Regions from separate parts of the Pseudarthrobacter sp. W1I19 genome, predicted to be linked through region 3. Evidence: riboswitches for the same ligand, from Rfam matches in the RefSeq annotation. Region 3 holds a riboswitch; each other region holds the start of a gene.
The links. A riboswitch is a leader RNA that binds a small molecule or an ion and turns the genes downstream of it on or off. The one in region 3 is predicted to bind cyclic di-AMP.
Positions count from the first base shown of each region.

Region 1: linked by a shared signal. The riboswitch ahead of QF038_RS16500 (M23 family metallopeptidase) and the one ahead of QF038_RS08560 (LysM peptidoglycan-binding domain-containing protein) in region 3 are both predicted to bind cyclic di-AMP.
Region 2: linked by a shared signal. The riboswitch ahead of QF038_RS17095 (hypothetical protein) and the one ahead of QF038_RS08560 (LysM peptidoglycan-binding domain-containing protein) in region 3 are both predicted to bind cyclic di-AMP.

Region 1 covers NZ_JAUSZR010000001.1:3,575,317-3,578,582, reverse strand. The annotation lists gene serC (phosphoserine transaminase) at 1-737, opposite strand, end outside; gene QF038_RS16505 (metal-dependent transcriptional regulator) at 1,017-1,724, shown strand; cyclic di-AMP (ydaO/yuaA leader) riboswitch at 1,828-2,070, shown strand; gene QF038_RS16500 (M23 family metallopeptidase) at 2,081-2,902, shown strand; cyclic di-AMP (ydaO/yuaA leader) riboswitch at 3,050-3,210, shown strand.
Region 2 covers NZ_JAUSZR010000001.1:3,716,928-3,720,193, forward strand. The annotation lists gene QF038_RS17090 (HAMP domain-containing sensor histidine kinase) at 1-1,470, shown strand, start outside; cyclic di-AMP (ydaO/yuaA leader) riboswitch at 1,589-1,749, shown strand; gene QF038_RS17095 (hypothetical protein) at 1,755-2,498, shown strand; gene QF038_RS17100 (YdeI/OmpD-associated family protein) at 2,588-3,031, shown strand; gene QF038_RS17105 (HAD-IA family hydrolase) at 3,012-3,266, opposite strand, start outside.
Region 3 covers NZ_JAUSZR010000001.1:1,826,548-1,829,813, reverse strand. The annotation lists gene QF038_RS08565 (lytic transglycosylase domain-containing protein) at 1-1,188, opposite strand, end outside; cyclic di-AMP (ydaO/yuaA leader) riboswitch at 1,669-1,873, shown strand; gene QF038_RS08560 (LysM peptidoglycan-binding domain-containing protein) at 1,877-2,713, shown strand; gene QF038_RS08555 (YdiU family protein) at 2,794-3,266, opposite strand, start outside.

The DNA.
Region 1 (3,266 bases), 1.7 Mb from region 3:
TGGTTCAGGCGGGAGTTGTCAATGGCGGTCTGGAGGTCCAGGAAGTCGGGGATCCAGCGGTCGCCGGCCTTGATCCGGGCGGCACGTTCCAGGGCGGCAGGGGAGAACAAGCCAAGCCACAGCCCGCCATCGGAGGCAAAGTTCTTTTGCGGGGCAAAGTAGTAAACGTCACTCTGTGCCACATCGACGTCCAGGCCGCCGGCGGCAGAGGTGGCGTCCACCAGGACCAGCGAGCCCTTGTCCGCGCCGGAGACGCGCTGCACGGGTGCAGAGACGCCGGTGCTGGTCTCGTTCTGCGGCCAGGCGTAAACGTCCACGCCGGCTTCGGCCTGGGCGGAGGGGCGGGTGCCGGGCTCGGACTTGATGATGGAGGACGCATCAAGGAAGGGTGCCTTGTTGGTGGCCGCGGCAAACTTGGAGCCGAACTCACCAAAGGAAAGATGCTGCGCCTTCTTCTCGACCAGGCCGAAGCTGGCGATGTCCCAGAATGCCGTGGAGCCGCCCACGCCGAGAACCACCTCGTACCCTTCGGGCGCCCGGAAGAACTGGCTCAGCCCCTCGCGGACGGAGCCCACGAGGTTCTTGACCGGGGCCTGGCGGTGAGAGGTGCCGAGGATGTCCTTTGACGCGGCTGACAGGGCATCAATCTGCTCCTGCCGGACCTTGGAAGGCCCGGCGCCGAACCGTCCGTCCTTGGGCAGGAGGTCGGCGGGAATAGTGATGCTGGTTTCGCTCACGGGTGCTCCAATTTCGGCATGGACGTAACTGTGGTCCGGACGGGTGTTGGCGGCCGGCAGTCTGCAGTGACTGCAACCAGGGCCTTCCTCATTCTGCCTGAAGCGCTGATTCCGCGGGAACCCGTACCGTCATAGTCCAGTCAATGAGACGCCCGCGTAGCACACACGCGAACTATTCGGACAAAGTCAAAATAGGCTAAGCTTTTCCACGGACTACGTCGCGGTGTAAGGCGATACGGTGGGACAACGCAAGGTACTGCGCTCGAGGAGCTGAGCTGGATGACGGATCTGATCGACACTACGGAGATGTACCTTCGGACCATATTGGAGCTTGAGGAAGAGAACATCGTTGCTCTTCGTGCGCGCATCGCCGAACGGCTCCGCCACTCCGGGCCCACCGTCTCCCAGACCATCGGCAGGATGGAGCGGGACGGGCTGGTGATTGTCTCTGGAGACCGGCATCTGGAACTCACTGAAACGGGCCGCAAGCGTGCAACGGAGGTTATGCGCAAGCACCGCCTCGCCGAGCGCCTGCTCGCCGATGTGATCGGCCTGGACTGGGCCTACGTCCATGACGAAGCCTGCCGCTGGGAGCATGTGATGAGCGAACGGGTGGAGCGGCGCATCTATGAGCTGCTCAACCACCCCACCGAATCACCCTACGGAAATCCGATTCCCGGCCTGGCAGCCCTGGGTGGCGCGCCGTCCCTGGGTTTTGCCGACGGCGCCATCAGCCTCCTGGATGCGATGAAGTCCTATGGTCCGGCATCAGAGGTGACCGTGAGCCGGCTTGCAGAGCCCATCCAGGTGGAACCGGAACTGCTGTCCCAGCTCGATGAAGGCGGTATCCGTCCGGGCGCCACCGTGACTCTGGAGCGGGTGGGCGATTACATTTCGGTACGGGTTCCGGGCATTGAAGGGGCGCTGGAACTGCCGCCCGAGGTGGCCGCGCACGTGTTTGTCGCCATCCGCCAGCCTGCAGCTTAGGGGCTGACTACCCCATCACAGGGCATATACCCAAAGATAACGGAATTGTTACTAAGGGCCTTAAGCCCCTATAGTTGAACCAAACGTTGATATTAAAGCGTTACCTGATCTGGAGCCGAGCTCTGCCAGCGGATCAGGAGCACGAGTCGTAACTGGCAGAGGCGGGGGAACCACAAGCGGCAGCGGGGGACTGCCTTGGGGTGAAGTCCGTCAGCAGCAAGCCTCTTCCAGTGAAGGATCCCTACCGGGATATCTCTGTGCCGAAGCTTGCTTACGGCGGACCGGGTCTTTGAACTCTCTGACCCGAATCCGACAGCTAACTTCGCAGGCTTTCCAGAGAGGAACCCTTCTTGACCATGCAGAATTCCAGGGGACGCCGCCGCGCGGCGGGCCCTGCTTCGACACCGCGTGTTGTCGAAGTCATCACCTCGGAGCGCCCCCGCGATCTCCACCGTGATGCGCGCCGCCGTCGGGGTCCCCTCCGCCAGATCACCGAGTTCGCGTCCGCCAGCGGGATCGGCCAAAAGGCCGGCGTTGCCCTTGCCGCCACCGGCCTGGTCCTCACTGTCACGGTTCCGGCCACCAGTCCCGTTATGGCCAACGATGCTTCGGGCGCCACGCCTGTTGCCGCCTCTGCCGTGGCGCCCCAGCCGCAAATCTCAGCGGAAGCGGGCGCCCAGATCGACTTCAGCCGCTCCGCCGTGGTTACCCAGGCTGATCCGGACGGCAAGCTGAAGCAGCTGCTCAGTGCCCAGTCGGCGGGCGCCATCAGCCGCGCAGCCTCGACCGGCAGCCTCGGCGCTCCGCTCGCCGTGATGACCACCGCCTCGCCCTTTGGCTACCGCGTGAGCCCCATCACCGGCGGCAACGGCGACTTCCACCGCGGACAGGACTATGTGGCGCAATGCGGCACCTCCGTCATGGCCGCCGCCACCGGAACCGTGACCTTTGTGGGCTGGCACCAGTTCGGTGGCGGGAACCGCGTTGTGATCGACCATGGCAACGGCCTGGAAACCACCTACAACCACCTGTCGTCCTTCAGCGTGAAGGAAGGGCAGACCGTATCGCGCGGGGAAGCCATCGCGCTCAGCGGCACTACGGGAGCCTCCACAGGCTGCCACCTTCACTTCGAAGTCCAGGTCAATGGCGAAGTGGTTGATCCCACTGGCTGGCTCTAGTCAAGTGACGGTGAACTATCAGATGGTCTTGACTTGCCGTGACCTGAATGTGACATTCAGTCAAAACTGCTGTACCGTCTAACTCGCGTCAACTTTTCCGAAGTTGACGCTCTTGTGCGGATTGCCTAGCTCTGCCACCGCTCAAGGTCCGTTCGCATGACATCGTCTGGCAGGGGCGGGGGAACCAATTTTGGCCTTTCCATGGAAAGACCTTGGGGTTAAGTCGCAAAGCTTCCTTGGAAGCAGCGCGGCCGGGTGACTCCCATCCGAATCCGACAGCTCACCTCGCAGGCATTGGGAGAGGCTACCTTCGTGTCTTCACGCCATAATTCTGCGCGCCACCGTGCGCAAACGGTTCGTACCA
Region 2 (3,266 bases), 1.9 Mb from region 3:
AGCTGGCTGAAGCCGAACACCTGGCACCTGCGCACCCGCCTCATCCTCCTTGCCATGACACTGCTGATCGCCATCTGCGGCGCAGTGGGTGTGGTCAGCTACGCATCCATGGACGCGTTCCTCACCCGCCAGCTCGATGACCAGCTCAGCCAAGCGGCGGAGCGGTCCAACAATCCGGGCCGTCCTCCCATGGGCGGCTTCAACGGCCGGGATCCACTGGACGCCCGCGGCCAGAGCGTGGGCACCCTGAACGCCCGCATCCTCAACGGACAAGTCAACAGCGCCGGGTTCCTGGCCTCTGACACCTCCCGCTCGCCGCTGTCCGCCGAGGACAAGCAGGCCCTGGTGGCTTTGGCCACAGATGCACAGCCAGTGGACCGCACCCTCTCCAACGGCGACTACCGGTTGACAGCCGTGAAAACGAACTACGGCGACGTGTTGGTGACCGGACTCCCCCTCGCCGCCAAGGAAAGTACGCTCGCTTCCCTCGTCTGGACCTTTGTGTTCGTATCCCTGGCCGGCCTGCTGCTCATCGGGTTGGCGGGAACGGTGCTGATCCGCCGTTCCATGAAGCCCCTCGAGCAGCTGTCAGAGGTGGCCACGCGCGTTTCGCAGCTGCCGCTGGACGCCGGCGAGGTGGCACTCGCGGTGCGCGTGCCGCCGTCGAACTCCAATCCGGGAACGGAAGTGGGCAGCGTGGGCCACGCGCTTAACCTCCTGCTGGACAACGTGGCCAATGCGCTGCAGGCACGGCAGAAGAGCGAAACCAAGGTGCGGCAGTTTGTGGCCGATGCCTCGCACGAGCTGCGCACTCCCCTCACGGCCATCCGCGGCTACACAGAGCTGATGCGGATGACGGAGAAGTTCACCCCCGACGGCGAAAAGTCGCTGGCACGCGTGCAGAGCCAGTCTGAGCGGATGACCGCCCTGGTGGAAGACCTGCTGCTGCTGGCCCGGCTCGATGAGGGCCAGCCGCTCAAGCTCAGCGAGGTGGATCTGACGCACCTGGTGATTGACGGCGTCAGCGACGAAAAAGTGATGGCACCCGACCACAACTGGCGGCTGGAAGTCGCCGAGGAACCCGTGGTGGTCAACGGCGACGCCTCGCAGCTGCGACAGGTCCTGATGAACCTGCTCTCCAACGCACGCAAGCACACTCCCCCGGGAACCACCGTGGTCACCGGGGTGGGCACGTCGCCTGACGGCGCGGCGGTAGTAACGGTAACGGACGACGGCGGCGGGATCCCTGTGGAGTTCGTGGACCATGTCTTCTCGCGCTTCGCCCGCGCAGACGCGGCCCGGAAGGGCGCGTCCGGCCTGGCCGGCGCCTCCGCTGCTGAAGGCACCAGCGGACTGGGATTGTCCATCGTGGAATCCATCGTCGAGGCCCATGGCGGCAAAGTAACGGTGACGTCACAGCCAGGACGTACCCAGTTCGCCCTGCAGCTCCCCCTTCATCAGCTTTCGTAGCAAAGCGACGCGCCGTCGTCGCGATCGCTGTTACCAAAATGTGACTTAAGTGCCTGACTCCTGTACCGTCGATTGGGTGAGGTTCCTGATCGGGAGCCCATATCCGGATGACGCCAAGCTCTGCCGCTTCCCGGATTCCGCTTGAGCAACGGCAGAGGCGGGGGACCCATCGTCCCGGGCAATAACTGCCCTTGGGGTTAAGCACGCACGTGTACTTTCCGTGCGGCCGGATGCCCTCATCCGAACCCGACAGCTAACTCCGCAGGTGTGAGAGGCGATTCATCATGTCTAAATTCCTGGTTAAACCGCGCCCGAAATCCGGGTCTGCACCCCACGCCGGACGCACAGCCGGCAAGTTTCCCTTCATCGGCAAGCGCGCCGCCGTCTTCGCCGCATCCGCGGCCCTCCTGGTAGGTGTCGGAGCGGCCGGACAGGCGACCGAGTTAAGCATCAGGGTTCCCGCCACCGAAACGCAGGCCGCCGAGGCCCAGTCCAACCTCAGCATCGAGAAGAGCGAAATCCGGGCCAACCCGGCACCGGCCGCCGCTGCTGAGGAGATCGCGGTGGCCCCGCAGGCGGCAGAGCCGGCACCGGCACCGGCCGCAGAGCCCGCACCAGTGCCCGCAGCCGAACCGGCACCGGCTCCCGAGCCTGCCCCCGCGCCTGCCGCGGCTCCTGAGCCTGCCCCCGCACCTGAGCCTGCCCCCGCCGTCGCGGTCAACGATCCCGCCGGCGCCCAGGCTTATGCCGCCGGTCAGCTTGCCAGCTACGGCTGGGCACAGGACCAGATGCAGTGCTTGGTAACCCTGTGGGACAAGGAGTCCGACTGGACCACCACGGCCACCAACGCCAGCAGCGGCGCGTACGGCATCGTCCAGTCCCTGCCCGCTGAAAAGATGGCCAGCGCCGGTCCGGACTACCTGACCAACTACCGCACGCAGATCAACTGGGGCCTGAACTACATCCAGGAGCGCTACCAGTCCCCGTGTGGCGCGCTGAACTTCCACCTCTCCAACAACTGGTACTGAGCCCACAACTGGCCTGAGCACCCGGCGAACCGTGACCCATGGCGCGCCGCATCTGTTGGAGTGGCAGAAGGCCCGGCATACTGTGACCCATGAAGTTCACCACCACCATCCAAGGCACCGGAAACAAGACCGGCATCGAAGTTCCCGATGAGGTCCTCGCGGCCTTGGACGCGGGCAAACGACCGCCTGTAGTGGTGACCATCAACGGCAGGAGCTACCGCAGCAGCATCGCGGTGATGGGTGGCCAGAACCTCATTTCGCTCAGCGCAGCCAATCGCGAATTCGTTGGCGTTTCGGCTGGGGACACAGTTGAAGTGGACCTGGAGCTGGACACGCAACCTCGCATCGTGGAAGTCCCCGAGGACCTTGCCGCTGCGATGGCGGCGGAACCGGCCGCCCGGCAGTTCTACGCCACGCTGAGCTACAGCGCCCAGCGACGGTACGTGGAGCCGCTGGCCGAGGCCAAGACGCCCGAAACGCGGTCGCGGCGTATCGCCAAGGTGGTAACCGACCTTAAAGCCGGAAAGAAATGACGGTCCGGCCTTCACCGTCCTGGCCGGCTTCGACGGCGACTCCGCTGTAATCCGCTATGTGCAGGACGCCTGCGGGCAGTGGGCCGGTGTTGGGTCCCACGGCCACCGTGCGGATTCCGGCGGCCACGCCTGCGGCGATTCCCGCTGGAGCGTCTTCGAACACCACGGCTTCAGCCGGGTCCACGCCAAGGTTGGCTGCGGCCTTCAGGTATCCCTCGGGATCCGGTTTGCCGCG
Region 3 (3,266 bases):
GTAGGGGTTGGTGGCCGTTGTCAGCCAGTTCGATTCCTTGGTCCAGAGCTGGGCGAGGCACAGGAACTGGTCCTGGCCCCAGCCGTATGCACCCAGCCGCCCCGAGGCGTAGCTCTTGGCCCCTGCCGGGTCGTTGACGGCACCGCCTGGAACGGACGGCACGACGACGGGCGGCGGGACGGGTGCCACCGGCAGCGCGGGTGCGGGGGCAGGATTCGCCGGCGCCGGGTTGGCGGGTGCGGGGTTCGCGGGTGCTGGATTGGCAGGTGCGGGGTTCGCGGGTGCTGGATTGGCCGGTGCAGGGGCGGCCGGAGCCTGCGGGCGGACTGCAGCCGCGGCGGCCGCCCTGGCTGCAGCTTCTGCCTGCTGACGGGTCTGCTCAGCAGCTGCAGCGCGCTTCGCGGCCTGCGCTGCCTCATAGGCGGCCTGCGCCGCCTGGCCCTGCCGGTACGCGCCCTCAACTGCCGCCGTCGTGCCCTTGAGAGAAGCCAGCTGCGCCGTCAGCTCCTCGCTGCGCTGCTGGCTTTCCGCTACCTGCCGTGCCATCGCATCCTGCGCGGACCGGGCGGCATCCAGTTTCGCTTTGGCTTCAAGGGACAACCGCTCACGTTCGGCTTTGGCGGCACTTTCCTGGGCAGCCAGCGAGGAGGCGATCCGTCCGGCCGACGCGGCCCTGGCCACCAACCCTGCCGTTTTGTCACCCACGATCTGCACCACATTGAGCCCCTGGACACTGTTGGTCTGGATCGCATCCAGGGCAACGAAGAATCCCATGGTGGTGCCGCCGGTCTTATAGGACTGGGCGGCGAGGGCACCCAGTTCCTTCCGGTGCCGGGACAGCTCCGCGTTCGACTGCGAAACCTGGGCCGTGAGGGCCCCCACTTTTGCGCTGGCCGCCTGAAGCGCTGAGTCTGTGACGGCATACTCGGCCGCTGACTGGACGGCCACTGCACCCAGAGACTCGGACTGGGCCTGCAGGCCACCCAGCAGGCCATTTATCCTGTCGATTTCCTCTGCGGTGCCGGACTCCGTCAGCTTTGCCTGCTGGACATCCTCCCACGAGGGGTAATCACCCGAAGGATCCTGGTCCGCAGCGCCGGCCGGGCCGAGCCAAACAGTACCCGTCAGGGCAAGAGCCAGCAGCGCCGCAGGCAGGGGCAGGCGGGCTTTGATAACGAACCGAGACATAGTTCGGAAGCATACGCCTTCAACCTGCAGTTGAAGGCTGGCGTGCTGACATCGTTATGCAGCGGAGATGCCACCCTTGCCCGGAGGCGGGGTGAAAAGCCAGGAGGTGGGCGGAAGCTCAGAGATGCTGGCCGAACCACCCAAGCGTGTCGTTCCAGGCAGCGGTGGCCTGGGCTTCGTTTTACCTATCTCATACTTGCCAAGTTGCGTCAAAGGGACCTCCTCCGGGTGCGCAATATCCTGCCCCACTTGCCAGCCATGAGCAAAGATTTTCACTGGCGCCTGCACCCCCTTTTATTACTTTGTGACGAAGCCCACGAGGCACACGTCGGCGCGCCTATCTTCCGTGGTCAGCCCGTTATGCATAGAACATCCAGTCATTTGCGGAATACGAGAGAAGCCGCTCGTATGTTATCCAAATGTGACAATCGGCAGGCTGGCAGGTTATGGTCTTCAGGTGTCCCTCCCAGACGGGACATTCCCCTCAGCATGCCGAGCCCTGCCGCTGATCCGGGATTCAATCGTTTCCAGCTGGCAGGGACGGGGGAACCACCTTTCCGCGGCCTCATGCGAGGCCTTGGGGTTAAGTCGATAGCGCCTTTCCGTTCCGTCCGGAGCCGCTACCGGCCGGGTATCTCCAACCCGAACCCGACAGCTCACCCCGCAGGCATGGGAGAGGCGATCAAACGTGTCAAAAAATTCCAGCACCGCCCGTCACCGCGCGACTCCGGCTCGCTCAATCGCGCTCCAGGGCTTGGCTGTATCAGCCAAGTCGCTTGGCCGCCCGGCTCTGGCCGTAGCAGCAGCTTCCGGCATTGCCTTCGGTGTGGGGGCCCCAGCCCACGCAGGCGTAACCGGACCGGACACCACCGGGACCACTAACACCCAGGCGTCTGTGGCACCCGCCGCTGCCGTGGCTGCACCTGCAGCAGCTGCCGCCAACGTGCACACCGTGGTTGCCGGCGACACCCTGGGCGGCATCTCCGCTGCCTACGGCGTCAGCCTTAACGATGTCCTGGCCGCCAACGGCCTGGCCATCTCCACGATCATCTACCCCGGCGACCAGATCCAGATTCCGGGCGCCGGCTATGTTGCAGCTGCTCCGGCCCCCGTCCAGGCGGCCGCTGCTCCTGCTCCCGCCCAGACAGCTGTTGCCGCGGCTCCGGCCAACACCGGGGTGAACGTTTCCTACGCGTCAGCTCCGGCTGCCACGGGTTCGGGCGCCGGCGCTTCGATCCTGGCATCGGCCTACGGCCAGGTTGGCGTCCAGCAGGACTGCACCGCCATGGTGGAGAAGGCCCTGCGCAGCGTGGGCAAGTCTGTTGGCGACCTGGCCCCCGGCCAGTTCTACCAGTACGGTTCCGTGGTGGGTACCCCCGCTGCCGGTGACCTGGTGATCACCGCCGGCCACGTCGGCGTGTATGCCGGCAACGGCCAGGTCGTGAGCGGCGGCGTGGACGGTTTCAAGACCGAGGTCCACTCCATCAGCTGGCTCCCGGGCGCTTCCTTCGTCCGCGTAGCCTAAGCAACACCACCCGGACAGGGGCGGCAGGCGGGGTTTCCCGCCTGCCGCCCCTGTTTCGTTTTTGCCGGTTCCCGCCGTTCTCAGGTGCCGCAGAACGTCTGGTAGCTGCCGAAGTCCTCCGGCGCTCCTTCGGCGTAGCGCTCCAGTCCCGCCCGTTCCCGGTACGGGTCACGGACCACTTCCACGAGCCGGTTGAAGGGACCAACATCGCCGTCCGTTGCGGCGGCGAGCGCTTCCTCGACAAGGTGGTTGCGCGGAATGTAGGCAGGATTGACCCGGTCCATAAGTTCGGCGTCGGGCTGCAGGGCCAGCCACCGTTCTGCCCAGGCATCGAAAGCCGCGAGGTCCAGGACCATGCTTCGGGCGGGCCGGGAGTTTCCCCGGGCCGCGTGCCCGAGGTTCCGGAAGAACCGTGTGTAGTCCACCGGCCCGTCCTTCAGGATGGCGATCACCCCGTCCACCAGTTCCGAGGCTTCTTCCGCCTTAGGGCTCCCCGCAGCGCTTTCCTCAATTCCCAGCTTTATTTTCATACCCGCGAACCAGGAGTCGCTGT